DNA from 3 places in the Janthinobacterium sp. FW305-128 genome. Region 1 is predicted to be linked to each of the others. Evidence: predicted binding sites of a transcription regulator. Region 1 holds the regulator's gene; each other region holds the start of a gene.
The links. The regulator FNR, encoded in region 1, switches genes on or off when oxygen is low (the NO sensors DNR and NnrR bind a similar motif). The targets are predictions, from matches to a motif close to TTGATNNNNATCAA.

Region 1 (4,737 bases):
CGCGCCATGCGCCCGCGCGTGCTGATCTACACGTCCATCCTGGCCCTGATCATCATCGCCGTGTGTACGTCGCTGGCCCTGCGCACGCCCCTGAAAATGGACGTGATCCGCGACCGCGGTTCGATGGGACGCGAGGTGGAAGACGGCATGATCGAAAACGTCTATCGTCTGCAGATCATGAACACCTCGGAGCAAAGCCAGCATTTCAAAATCAGCGCTTCCGGCTTGCCGGGTCTGACCTTGCTGACGCGCGACGAAGTGACCTTGCAGCCGACGGAAACGCTGGGCTGGCCGATCCGCCTGCGCGTGCCGCACGGCGTCGGCGAGAAGGGCTCGAACAAGATTGCGATCGAATTGCACTCGCTGGACGACCCGTCGCTGCATGTGCGCGAAAGCGCGGTGTTCATCGTGCCGCGGTGATGTTGATTTGGGGTCGGCCCCTCCGGGTCCGACCCCGTTATTTCGCCGTAGGGGTATCATCAATCATGCGTTAGGGTCACTTGATTTTCAACCCGGAAGCAAAAGCTGGAGTCGGACCCAAAGGGTCCGCCCCCAAGGAGAACACAATGTCCGACAGTCTGAAACTGCAACCTCCCGTTGCCCCGTGGTACAAGCATCGCTGGCCATGGCTGCTGATGATCGGTCCCGGCCTGTCCGTGGTCGTCGGCAGCTTCATGGGCTATATCGCGTTTACGCAGCCCGACGCGCTGGTGGTGGGCGACTATTACAAGCAGGGCAAGGCGATCAACCAGGATTTGAAGCGCGACACGATCGCCAGCGACCTGGCCATGGACACGACCCTGTCGTATGACGTCGCTGCAGCGCGCCTGAGCGGCTCCGTGCACAGCTTCGGCAAGGCGTACCAGGGGCCTTTGCAGCTGCACCTGGCGCATGCGACCCTGCCGGAAAAGGATATCAAGCTGCTGGTGCAGCCCGATGCGGCCGGCAATTTTTCCGTGGCGCTGCCGATGCTCGAGCGCAGCCGCTGGCAAGTGCTGGTGGAAAACGACAAACGCGAGTGGCGCCTGTCCGGCATCTGGACCTGGCCCGTGCAACGCAGCATCGCGCTGCATGCGGATGAAGAGTTATAACGTACAGCGCCGGGAAAAAACCGTAGCGAGCGGCAGTGATTTGTGGCTGAGAAGCACAGCTGTGCTATAGCACAGCGAGCATCGCAGGCCGCAAAGCACGACGCGCAGTAGGTTTTGACGGTGCTGTTACTTGCAGACGTCGGTGCCGGCTGTAATGGCTTTCAGCTTGGCCGGCTGCAAGATCTCGATCTCGCGGTTGGAGACGCGCAGCCAGCCTTCCTTCTTGAATTTCGACAATAAACGGCTGACGCTTTCGATGGTCAGGCCCAAGTAGTTGCCGATTTCCTCGCGCGACATGCGCAACTGAAATTTGCTGGCCGAATAGCCGCGCGCTTCATAGCGCGACGCCAGGTTGACGATAAAGGCGGCAAAACGCTGCGTCGCCTGCATATTGCCCAGCAACAGCATGACACTTTGCTCGCGCGTGATTTCCTGGCTCATCATGCGGTGGAAATGGCGCAGCAGGGTCGGCATATTACCCAGCAATTGTTCCAGGCTGGAAAACGGGATTTCACACACTTCGCTGTCTTCCAGCGCCACCGCATTACAGTGGTGGCGGTCGGCGCTGATGGCGTCCATGCCCAGCAGTTCGCCCGCCATCTGGAAACCCGTCACCTGCTCTTCGCCGCCCGGATTGATCTGGTAGGTCTTGAAGTGGCCCAGACGGATCGCATACAGGTTCTGGAACGAGTCGCCGATGCGGAACAGCGAAGCGCCGCGCACGATCTTGCGGCGGCGGCCAATGATCTGGTCCAGTCTGTCCATGTCGCCCACGTCGAGGCCCATCGGCAGACACAATTGATGCATGCTGCAGGTCGAGCATCGCGCACGCAACGCTTCCACGGTCACTGTGGGCGAGGTTGGAGTGAGTAGCGCTTCAGTCATGTCGGTACCTTTTAGAAAATGCAACAACAAGTTTACTGCATACAGGGTTGCCGTGTGCCAATTTCACCGCAATTTCGCTGAATAAACTACGTTCCGACTTTAATTATATGGCAACATCGTCAAAAGCCCATGCGGAGAGGGCAATTTGCGTGGCGGCGCTTGCCAAGCTGGGGTATTGATAGGAAAATTCCTGACAGCATTATCTGCCGCCTGTGCCGCCCGGTACTGAAAAGGAAATCATGAAGCCTCTCGGCATCAAAGCAAAAGTCGCGCTGGCCACCAGCCTGACCTCGATCGCCATGATCGCGCTGGTCACCATGATCCAGGTGCAGCACATGCGCGACGATTTCACCAAGGTACTGTTGAGCCAGCAGTCGTCCCTGATCAGCCGCACCGCCGCCGAGCTCGACGACAAGCTGGGCATGCTGCTGCAGATCGTCACCCTGACGGCACGGCAGCAGCCGCCGGAACTGATCACCCAGCCCGCCCAACTGCGCGACTACTATTCGCGCCGCTCGATGCTGGTGCTGTTCGACGACGTGCTGGTGCTCGACGCGCACGGCGCCGTCGTGGCCGACATGCCGGAAGTGGCGGGGCGCGCCGGCATCAACGTCGCCGAGCGCGAGTATTTCCAGACCGTGCTGCGCACGCGCCAGCCCATGATCACCGAGCCGATGCTGGGCAAATCGAGCGGCATGCCCATCGTGCAGATGGTCGCGCCCGTGCTGGGCGCCGATGGCCAGGTGGCCGGCGTGGTGATCGGCGTGCTGCGCCTGTACAAGGATAACCTGCTGGGGAGGTTGCGCTCGGAAAAGATCGGCAAGAGCGGCTATTACTTCGTCCTCACGCGCGGCGCCGTGCCGCGCTATGTGCTGCATCCCGACACCAGCCGTTTGCTGCAGCCGCGCCTGCCGAACGCCAACCTGACGACCACCCGGCTGCTGAAGGACGATGGCGAAGGCACCATGGTCAGCACCAACAGCCGCGGCATCACGGCCGTCAACAGCTTCAAGCGCCTGAAATCCGTAAATTGGCTGCTGGCCGCCTCGCTGCCCCTCGACGACGCCTTCGAACCGTTCGACGGCGTGCTGTACCGGCTGGTGCTGTGGAGCATCCTCGCCTCGCTGCTGGCCGCAGCCGTGCTGGGCTGGGTCACCGTGCGCCTGCTCTCGCCGCTGGTGCGCCTGCGCGACACCCTGCAGGCGCTGCGCACCAGCGGCAGCCGTTTCACTCCCGTGCCCGTGCAGCAGCGCGACGAGATCGGCGAGCTGACGGAAGCGTTCAACGGCCTGATGAGCGAGCGCGACCGCTTGCAGCAGGAGCTCGAATCGCGCGCGGCGGAGCTGGAACAGGAGCGCGACCGGGCCGAGGCGGCCAACCGCGCGAAGAGCGATTTCGTGGCGAACATGAGCCATGAAATCCGCACGCCCCTCAATGCCGTGCTGGGCATGGTGTATTTGCTGGGCAATACCAAGCTCGATACGGAACAGCGCAAGTATCTGACCATGGTGCGCGTGGCGGGCCAGTCGCTGCTGGGCATCCTCAACGACGTGCTCGATTATTCGAAGATCGAGGCACGCCGCATGGAATTGTCGCCCGTCGAATTCGACCTCGACGAAGTCATGAACACGCTGGCCACGACGATGACGATGAATGCGGGCGAAAAGGAACTGGAGCTGGCGATTGCCGTCGAACCCGACGTGCCGCGCCGCCTCATGGGCGACGCCCAGCGCCTGCAGCAAATCCTCGTCAACCTGGCTGGCAACGCCATCAAGTTTACCGAGAGCGGCGAAGTGGTGGTGGCCGTCAGCCTGGCCGAGAAGGACAACGGCCGTGCCTGGCTGCGCTTCGAAGTGCGCGACACGGGCATCGGCATGACGGAACTGCAGCAACAGCAGCTGTTTGCCGCGTTTTCGCAGGGCGACCAGAGCATCACGCGGCGCTTCGGCGGCACGGGCCTGGGCCTGGCCATCAGCAAACAGCTGATCCACATGATGGGCGGCGACATCGCCGTCGCCAGCAGCGAAGGCAAGGGCAGCCGCTTCTGGTTCAGCGTGCCGTTCGAGATGCTGGCGCAGCCGGCCGAAACGCGGCGCACGCCGACCCTGGGCCAGCTGCGCCTGCTGGTGGCCGACGACAACCGCACCACGCGCGAACTGATCGTCAAGCTGATCGAGGCGTGGGGCTGGCTGGCCGACGAAGTGGACTCCGGCTTTGCCGCTATCGAACTGTACCGCGAGCGCCTGGCGCAGCAGCAGCCGTACGACGTGGTGCTGGCCGACTGGCACATGCCCGTGATGGACGGCCTGGCCACGGCCAAGGCCATCCGCCAGGCAGCCAGCGGCCAGCGCCAGCCCATCGTGGTGATGGTCAACGCCTTCGCCCGCAACCACCTGGAGGAAATCTCCAGCGCGGCCGAGGCCGACGTCGTGCTGATGAAGCCGATCACGGGCTCGAGCCTGTTCGACGCCCTGCACCAGGCGCTGATTACCAAGCACGACGGCGGCGAGCAGCGCATGCTGCAACAGCCGCTGGGCACGGAACTGGCCGGCGTGCATTTCCTGCTGGTGGAAGACAACCATTTGAACCAGGCCGTGGCGCGCGGCATCCTCGAACACATGGGCGCCACCCTCGACGTGGTGGGCGACGGCTTGCAGGCCGTGGAACGGCTGCGCACGGAAGCGCTGCGCTACGACATCGTGCTGATGGACATGCAGATGCCCGTCATGGACGGCTTCAGCGCCACCCACATCATCCGCAC
Region 2 (4,737 bases), on a different contig from region 1:
GTGACGGTGGTGATGAGCGACCGTGGCTTGCCGCGCAGTTTCCGCCACATGCATGGCTTCGGCAGCCATACCTTCAGCTTCCTGAATGCGCAAAACGAGCGATTCTGGGTCAAGTTCACCTTTAAAACCCAGCAAGGCATACAAAACCTGACCGACGCGCAAGCCGAGGAACTGGTCGGCAAGGACCGCGAAAGCTCGCACCGCGACCTGTATGAAAGCATCGAAAACAAGGATTTCCCGCGCTGGACCCTGTACGTGCAGATCATGCCGGAGAAAGAGGCAGGCACGTATCACCTGAACCCGTTCGACCTGTCGAAAGTGTGGCCGCACGGCGACTATCCGCTGATCGAAGTGGGTGTGCTGGAACTGAACCGCAATGCCGACAACCATTTTGCCGAAGTGGAACAGGCGGCCTTCAACCCGGCCAACGTGGTGCCCGGCATCAGCTTTTCGCCGGACAAGATGCTGCAAGGCCGGCTGTTCTCGTATGGCGACGCGCAGCGCTACCGCCTCGGCGTCAACCATAGCCATATCCCCGTCAATGCGCCGAAATGCCCGTTCCACAGCTACCACCGCGACGGCCAGATGCGCGTCGACGGCAACCAGGGAGGAACGTTGGGCTATGAGCCGAACAGCGAGCAGGAATGGGCCGAGCAGCCGGACTTCCGCGAACCGCCATTGAGCATCGAGGGCGCGGCCGACCACTGGAACCACAGGGTCGACGAGGATTACTATTCGCAGCCGCGCGCCCTGTTCCGCCTGATGACGGCGGCGCAGCAGCAAGCCTTGTTCGACAACACGGCGCGCGCCATCTCGGGCGCCTCGGAGCAAGTCAAGCAACGCCACATCGGCAATTGCACGCTGTGCGACCCCGCCTATGGCGCGGGCGTGGCCGAAGCGATCAGCCGCCTGAGCAAGTAGGGCCGGCTGAAAGGAACCCGGAAGGCCTGGCAACAGGCCTTCCGCCGCAACGATCCGCGGCCAGGCGGCCAGACCTGCCTGCCTGCCTACCAGCGCTGGATATCGATCTGGCCAGTGATGCTCGTTTCCACCGGATAGCCCTCGACCTGCGACGGCACGCGCCGCTTGACGGACGAGTCGCGCAAATACACGACGAGCGCGTCCTTGCCCACGGCCGTGTGTCCCACGCTGACGCCTTCCACGCCGTCGATGGCCATCAGCGCCCGCTCGTTGCGCCGCTTTGCCGCTTCCAATCGGCCGTGGGGCGCGGCCGGGGTGTACTGCCCCATGCCCTGTCCAGGAATTTCATCCGGTAAGTACGGCATGGCAGCGTCTTCGAAGACGGCATATGGCGATGGTACGAATTTACTGTTTGACATGACAACCCTCCTGAGGCATTCCATGATACACCCGGCCATCCGGCGCTGCAGCGCCGTTCGCCGGGCACAACCATGCATGGCTGCGGCCTCTCATACAATCATCATCGTGCAAAAAGCAGCGTTATGCAAGGCGGCACCTGGCAGCGTGCTCAGGTGTACAAATTGATGTCGAGCGCCGCCACCACGCGCCGCATCTGGTTGGCAAACGTGATGTTGTTGCCGCCCGCAAACAGCAGGCCGACGGGATTGCGCTGCTGGTTCCAGGTCCAGATGGACGAACCCGAATCGCCGCCCGCGCTGAACGCCCCGCTCACGCCCGTGATGGCGATCTGGTCCTGGAACAGCGCGATCCTGCCGCCGCCGTAATTGACGTTGATGGTGGCGCCCAGGCCCGTGATGCGGCCCTGCGTCAATTGCGTCGTGCGGCCGGACTTGCCGACCATCATGCCCAACGCGGGGGCCACCAGCGCATTGCTGATACGGAAGTAGGCGGGCACGCCGCCGCTCAGGTAGACCAGTTCGGGCCGCACGCGGTCAGGCCAGGCCCAGCCGGTGGCGCAATCGACGTAATTGACGCCGCCGCTGAAATTGATGGGCACGAAACGCTCGAGCACGGCCACCTGGTCTTGCGGACAACGTCCCCCGTCGATGGGACCAGGCTGCACGATGCAATCGTTGAACACGCCACCGTTGGAATTGGCCAGCACGTGATTATTGCTCAGGATCATCAAGCGGCCGCTGCGCGGCGCGCTGCGCCCCACGGCCAGGCAGCCGATGGTGCCGGCCGTGATGCGGAAATGCCCGACCGACACGCCGCCCGGCGCCGGGCGCAAGCGGAAACGGTGCGGTTGCGCATCGATCACGCCCGTGACGACGATGTTGACGGGCACCTTGTCGCTGGCCACGGCGCGCACGCCCATGGCCCCCACGATGGCGGCCTTGGCGCGGTCGACGGAGGTGGGTTCGGCCACGTACAGGGTCAGGGCCGGCAAGCCCGGCTCGCCGGACGAGCTGTCGCTGGCGCCCTCGCCCAGGCCGATGGACACGCCCTGGATATTGCCGCCGTCGCTGAAGGCATCGGCCGCGCGCACGCCGCCCGCCTGCGAAATGCTTTGGCGCATGCCGTCTTCGATGCTGCGCTTGATTTCCAGCAATTCCATGCTGACGCCGCTCAGGGCGTCGGGTACCTCCGAGACGGACGCGCTCTCGATCGTATGGTCGTCTTCGCCGGGGGCGGCAAACTGGCCGACGGCCTCTTCATCGTCCGCGCTTTGTCCCCTGCCGCTGCCGCCAGGCGGGGCGCTGAAACCATTCTCGTTACCTATCATTATGTTCTCCTCGTGGGTCGTCGCAAGACCAGTGTGGACGTGCCGCGCAGGCCAGTATTGATCTGGATTGAACCGCGCTGACGCATGGCTGCCTTGTCTCAATGGGCGCAGCGAGGATAAAAATAGTTCCCTCGTCAAGGTTGAGCGAGATCAGTCGTGCGGGCAGAGGCAGCGTCGTATACTTGACTGGCAGGCTGGAACTGGGCCTGCACACGGCAGCAACGGTATGGATGGGGAAATAATGACGATTCCTGGTAGGCCACACCAATCCGATGACGACGTGCCTGCGGGCGAGCAAGGCCAGCATGCGGGTTTTGTGCACGGCATGGCGGCCTGGGCGGAAAAACACCGCATCAGTCCGTGGCGTGGCAGTTTTGCCGACTTCATCGAGCAAATCCTGCCCGGCCGCGCGGGCCTGCTGACGCGCAGCGCGCACCAGTATCTGTGGGACATGATGCGCTGGAACGGCCAGACCGACGACAGCGGGCGCTTCCGCTGCCGCCTGTTCGACGACGAGCTGTTCGGCATCGACGAGGCGATCGACCGGGTCGCCGCCTACTTCAAGGCCGCCGCCGCCGGCTCCGAAGTGGGCCGGCGCATGCTGTTGCTGCTGGGCCCGCCATCGGGCGGCAAGTCCACCATGGTGATCCTGCTCAAGCGGGGGCTGGAAGAATACAGCCACAGCAGTGAAGGCGCGCTATATGGCATCGCCGGCTGTCCCGTGCACGAATCGCCGCTGCATCTGGTGCCGCACAGCATGCGCGCCGACTTTCGCGCCAGCTATGATGCCGAACTGCACGGCGAACTGTGTCCCCATTGCCGCGCCCGCCTGGAAGAACAGTACGGCGGCGACTTCCTGCGCATGCCCGTCGAACGCATCCACCTGTCCGAGGCGGGCCGCTGCGGCATCGGCACATATGCACCGCACGATCCCACCACGGCCGACCTGGCCGACCTCGTGGGTTCCGTCGACCTGTCGAAAGTGGCGCAGTACGGCGACGAAGGCGATCCGCGCGCCTGGTCCTGGTCGGGCGCCGTGTATGCGGCCAGCCGCGGCATGCTGGAAATGATCGAAATCCTCAAGGTCAAGCGCGAATTTCTCTACCTGCTGCTGACCCTGACGCAGGAAAAGAATGTCAAGGTATCGCGCTTCCCCTTGATTTACCTCGATGAAACCATCGTCGCGCACACGAATCTGGCGGAATTTCGCAAGTTCATGCAAGAAAGCGAAAACGAGGCCCTGCTCGACCGCATGGTCATCGTGCAAGTGCCGTACACGCTCAATTACCGCGAAGAAGCGCGCATTTACCGCAAGTTGATCCAGGCGGCAGCGCCCGCCTTCCGCGACGTGCACCTCGATCCGCACGTGCTGCATGCGGCGGCCGTGTTCGCCATCCTGAGCCGCTTGCCCGAGGGCGACGACAAGGAAGCGGAACTGGTCAAGAAACTGCGCGTGTACGCCGACGAAGACGTCGACGACTTGCAGCATGCCGACATCCGCCGCCTGCGCGAACGCGACAAGGCGCCCGACGAAGGCTTGGCGGGCGTGTCGCCCCGTTTCGTCATCAATGCCCTGTCGCACGCCATCATTTCCGCCCAGCGCAACAGCCTGTCCACCATGGACGTGCTGCTGGCCCTGAAAGACGGCATCGAAAGCGATGCGCGCATCGAACCGCGGCGCAAGCGCAAGTGGGTCGATTACCTGGTGCTCACGCGCAAGGACTTTTATAACCGCTGGGTCAAGGCCGACGTGCACAAGGCCCTGTTCGTGTCGTTCGAGCAAGAGGCGCAAGACTTGCTGAACAAATATCTCGATGAAGTCGAAGCCATGCTCGACAACCGCCAGATCCGCGACCCCATCACCAGCGAAGAACGCCGTCCCGACGAACGCTTCCTGCGCGCCGTGGAAGAAAAAATCCACATCAGCGACTCGGGCAAGCAGTCGTTCCGCCAAGAAGTGGTGCGCAAGGCCATGAGCGCCTTTAAGCGGGGCGAGGCGTTCGGCCTGGGCAGCCATGCGCAACTGCACGACGCCATCCAGCAATATCTGTTCGAGCAGCGGCGCGACG
Region 3 (4,737 bases), on a different contig from region 1:
GGCGGTCCCTTGCTCGACGGCTTTACCCTGCCGGCGCCCGCGCACTGGCGCGCTTAAAACGTCGTGCGCACGGCCAGGCTGATGTTGCGCGGTTCACCCCAGAAGACGCCGTCGAAGAAGCCCACGTTGCGGTAGTACTTTTTATCGAGCAAGTTATTCACGTTCAGCTGCACGCTGGCGTGGCGGTTGAGCGCATAGCTGGCCATGGCGTTGAGCAGCGCATAGCCCGCTTGCGGAATGTTGGTGATGGTTCCCGATGGCGGGCGGCCGTACCATGATTCGCTGTAGGTGGCGCTTTGCGCCGTCATGCTGGCGCCCGCCCTCAAACCGGCCAGGCGGCCGTCGAAGCGGTAGCTGGTGGCCAGGCGCAGCAGGTGGCGCGGCTGCGTGGTGGCGGCGCGGCGGCCATCGGCCTCGGCCGCGTGCAGATAGGTATAGCCGCCGCTCGCTTCCCAGGCGGGCGATAACTGGCCGGAGACGTCGAACTCGACGCCCTTGGCCGTCACGCCGGCGCCATTGGCCACCATGGCCTGGCCGCCGTCGGGCAGCAAGAAACCGGGCGGTACCGTGCGGTCGAGTTCCGCCATGTTCTTTTTCTTCGTATGGAACAGGGCGGCCGACGCGTTCAGTTTGCCTTCATAAAATTCGCCCTTGATACCCAGTTCCGCATTGTCTCCCGTTTCCGGCGCCAGGAACTTGTTGTTGCGGTCCTTGCTCGATTGCGGGTTGAACAGCTGCGTGAAGCTGGCGTAGGCCGAATACTGCTTGTTGATATCGAACACGGCGCCCACATACGGCGTGACTTCATTGCGCGTTTCCACGAAGTCGCTGTTGTCCGTGTGCACGCCTCGTGTATCGTAGTTGCGCGTATCCGTGCGGTAAGTACTGCTGCGCGCGCCGATGATCACATGCAGCGGGTCGGCCAGGCTCAAACGTGTGGCCACATAGCCGCCCGCCAGGCGCGTGACGGTTTCCGTGTGCGAGCCGTCCGGGTGGAACACGGGGCGGGGGATGTTGCCCGTCCAGCTGCGGTAATCGGGGACGACGTTCGGGTAGTTGATTTCCGCCTCGCCGCCCAGCGAGCGGGCGCGCTGGTTGCCGCCGTTCCAGCCGACGATGGCCGTGTGCTTGCGCCCCAGCAAGGTAAACGGGCCGCTGGCGTAGACGTCGAAATTGTCGCCCGTGGTCTTGCCCGGGCCATAGGCGCCCGTCCACAGCAGCATGCCTTCGCCCGTGGCCGGATCGGGCTTGCCGCCGCCCGCATAGGCGACGGTGGTGCGGTTCGTGCTTTCCGTGCGCGCATAGCCAAGGTGCATGTTCCAGTTGCCGGGCAGGCGCTGGTCCAGCGACGTGAAGATGGTGTGCTGCTTGTTGGCCCAGGTGCTCCAGGGCGTCGTGAGGCTGGTGTTGCGCGGCAACCTGGCCAGGCTGCCATCCGCATTCCAGTACGGCACGGCGCCCCAGGTGGCGCCTGTCGGCTTGTTGTCCTGGAAGTCGACGCCCGCCGTCAGCAGGGTGCCGGGACGCACGTCCGCCTCAAGGATGGCCATGCCCACCGTCTTGCGCTCGTGGTACATGTCCAGGTAGGAATCGCGTTTTTGCCAGGCCAGGGCCGCACGTGCGCGCACGCTGCCCTCCGCGTTCAGGGGCGTGGACAGGTCGGCCTCGATCCTCTGGTCATCCCAGCGGCTCATGATGAGACCGGCGCTGGCCTGGAAGTCCTTCGCCGGCCGCTTGCGTATCATGTTGATGGTGGCGGACGGGTCGCCCTTGCCGCCCATCAGGCCCGTGGCGCCGCGCACGACCTCGATGCGGTCATACAGGATCGTGTCTTGCAGCGGCGCATTGCCGCCGCGCGCCATGCCGTCGATCTGGAGATTGTTGATGCCGAAGCCGCGCGCATAAAATGTCGTGCGCTCCGTGTCGTTCTGGCCCACCTGGATGCCCGTCGTCTGCGCCAGCGCCTGGTCCAGCCGCACGGCGCCCAGGTCGTCGAGCAGCTGGCGCGTGATGACGCTGACCGATTGCGGCGTCTCGCGCAGCGACAGGTCCATGCGCGTGGCGCTGCGCGCTTCGCCGGCCGTGTACGACTGCGTGCCTTCCGTCGTCGCGGTCGACTGGCCCAGCACGGTGACGGCGGGCATGGTCACGTCGGCCGCGGCGGCGGCGTCGGCGGCCTGTGCCGGCAGGGCCACGCCGGCGGCAAGACTGAGCAGGCTGATGTGTAATACACGGGGGAGGGCGCGCAAGGCGGGCTGGCGCGAAGATGAGAAGGCTGTCGTTGATTGCATTATTTTCCTGGATATTTTTAGTCGTGAGTGTTCCTATCTCGTCTGGCGAGCTGCGCAGTAGCTGGGGGATGGCGTAACGCTGGCCCGTGGTCTGGCTTGGATAGCAGTTCCACCGCAAGGCCCGGCGCGGACGGGCAGTGGAAAAGAAAGGCGCGCGATTCCTGTCACTTTTGTAAATAGGAATCATTATCAATATAGGTGATATTTGCCAAATAATCAAGCGTGTGCACCAAAGGAGTGCAGGCGGGAGTGCAGGCAGACCCGGGGCGGCGCATCGGCTTGCCTTCTGCGATAATGCAGGCGCTGACAAATATTTTCCTTAATGAAAGAAATGCATGCGTACATGGATCGCTTGTGCCGGATGGTTGTGTGTCGTTTCGCTGGGTCAGGCCCAGGAACACGCGCCGCCGCCGGCTGCTCCCGCGCCGCTGCAGAGCGCCAGCGTGCCGCCCGCCGCCGATGCCGTTGCGCCACCGCTTGCGCCGGCCACATCCGCGGCATCAGCACCCAAGGCAACGGCGCCAGCAGAGGAAGCCTTGCCACCGCAAACGGTGACGATCACGGCCACCAGCGATGCCAAGGCGCCGCACGTGCGATTCACGGCATACCGTGAAAGTTATCTGACGGCCAGGAAAGTGTGGCAAGTGTCGAGCGGCAGCGTGGTCATGGCCCTGCGCCTGATTCCCGCCAAGCTGAGCGCCACCATCGACGATGTGCGCGTGGCCTTGCAAGGCAATGGCGCCCCCATGCCGATCAAGGTGTCGGCCGGCGGCGTGTTTGTCGTGCCGCTCAACGATGATATCGCCGCGCAGGACGGCACGTTTTTGGTGAACAAGGGCAGGGGCGAGCTGACGGCCAATATCGTGCTGCAGCCGTCCGTGGCGCGCGATGCGTGGAACGTCACGCGCGTGGGGCAGGTCTTGCGCGACGCCCGGCGCGCCGTGCGGGCCATCACGCCGTGGTACAAGCGGCCGTTCGCCAGCGACGTGCAATCGCTGGCCTTTTGCGCGGCCGAGCGGGGCAGCGCCTTGCAATTGATGGATGGAGAACAGCTGATCGCGACGCTGCCCATGAACGAGCCAGCCGTCAACGACATCAACCAGCCCGTGTTTTGCAAGATTTTCGACGGCGAAGACAAATACCCGGGACACTACCGCGTGGTCATGCCCGAGCAGGCGACGGTGCTGTTGCTGTAATTAACTGCTAGTTAGGCTGGCGCTGCACTAGTTCCAGCGCCGCCGCCAGGGCCAGGTCCATGGTGGCCTGGTGGAAGATCAGCCACTGCGGCAACAGCGACAGCGCATGGCGGCCCTGTTCCAGGTCGCCTTCATCGACGGCGGCCCAGGCATGGTGCAAGCCGCTGAGCACGCGCGCATGCTGTTCGCGGTGGTTGGCCAGCGAGGGAAAGCCGATTTGTTCCATCAAATCCTCTTCCTCTCGGAAATCGCGTTCGACGGCCGCGATCAGCTCGCGGAACGCCACGCTGAAATGCTGGTCGCTCAACTGCCCCAGCCGCGCCAGCTCCTGAAACAGCGCCTCGTGCGCCTCGTCGATGGCGGGAACGCCCAGCGCCATCTCATCCTTCCAATGCGATTTACCCATGCCGATGCCCCCGGTTAAGTCCGTCGCGGCGCGAAGCGGACTGTTCCAGTGTGGACGCAGCGAAGGGCGAAATCCATGATCTGGATCAAAAGTATGGTGAAGAGGGGAAGAGGAAAGCAAGACAAAGACAAATGGACGAAGGGAACAATTCCCCACTCGCAATAAAGCGGTCTTAACGATGCGCCGTGTTACCGAGCGCCGCTGAAAAACGCCGCTGGCAAGGCGTCTTTGACGCAGACAGTACGCTAGTACGGCAAGTCAAAGCAACGCAGCCAGCGACGTTTTCTCAGCCGCGCGTCTTATTGCCGAGGCCAGCGGGCCCACAGAGCTTGCGCATCGACATTCGGCACCTGCAACTGCTGTCCGGCCGACGTCTGCATCGCATCCCTCAGCACGAGGGGCACGAGCATCAGGGCCGACAAGGCAAGGCAGAGCAGCACTTTGAGCGTCAACATGGTCGTCTCCCGGTGTCCCGGCGGCGGCGCGGGGATGCGGCGCCTGCCGGTCACGTCCTATGTACTACCATGCTTGCAGTTTAGTTCATCTGATTGAAACTTCAACTAGTTGCTGTGATGCACTGCACCAGTGACGCCTCTTATTTGGCCTTGCGGCTGCGCCGCGGCTTGCCTGCGGCGGGCAGGAAAGAGTCGAACCACACTTGCGTCAATTGCCGCGTATTTTTCGCCGCTTCGCGCTTGACGGCGGCCGTGGCGTGGCCGCGCGCCGTGTTGGCGACGCGGTTGGCGGCGCTCAGGTACATGCTCATCCAGGGGTTTTTCATGGCTAGCCTCGCAAACAGTGGGTGGGGGCGGCGCGGATATGCCGCCATGCCGCTACTGTAGTC

Region 2: IGS60_RS07070 (serine protein kinase) is a predicted target of FNR. The motif match lies at 2,726-2,739, and genes of this name have one in related genera.
Region 3: IGS60_RS16005 (bacteriohemerythrin) is a predicted target of FNR. The motif match lies at 3,969-3,982, and genes of this name have one in related genera.

Annotation. Positions count from the first base shown of each region.
Region 1 covers NZ_JACYMK010000004.1:368,211-372,947, reverse strand. Annotated here, with positions in the region: gene ccoG (cytochrome c oxidase accessory protein CcoG) at 1-420, shown strand, start outside; gene IGS60_RS11575 (FixH family protein) at 567-1,091, shown strand; gene fnr (fumarate/nitrate reduction transcriptional regulator Fnr) at 1,218-1,976, opposite strand; gene IGS60_RS11565 (response regulator) at 2,216-4,737, shown strand, end outside.
Region 2 covers NZ_JACYMK010000002.1:487,241-491,977, forward strand. Annotated here, with positions in the region: gene IGS60_RS07055 (catalase) at 1-921, shown strand, start outside; gene IGS60_RS07060 (hypothetical protein) at 1,008-1,340, opposite strand; gene IGS60_RS07065 (S1 family peptidase) at 1,490-2,668, opposite strand; gene IGS60_RS07070 (serine protein kinase) at 2,910-4,737, shown strand, end outside.
Region 3 covers NZ_JACYMK010000007.1:112,775-117,511, forward strand. Annotated here, with positions in the region: gene IGS60_RS15990 (nucleotidyltransferase domain-containing protein) at 1-57, shown strand, start outside; gene IGS60_RS15995 (TonB-dependent siderophore receptor) at 54-2,291, opposite strand; gene IGS60_RS16000 (hypothetical protein) at 2,627-3,487, shown strand; gene IGS60_RS16005 (bacteriohemerythrin) at 3,495-3,893, opposite strand; gene IGS60_RS16010 (hypothetical protein) at 4,193-4,348, opposite strand; gene IGS60_RS16015 (hypothetical protein) at 4,489-4,674, opposite strand.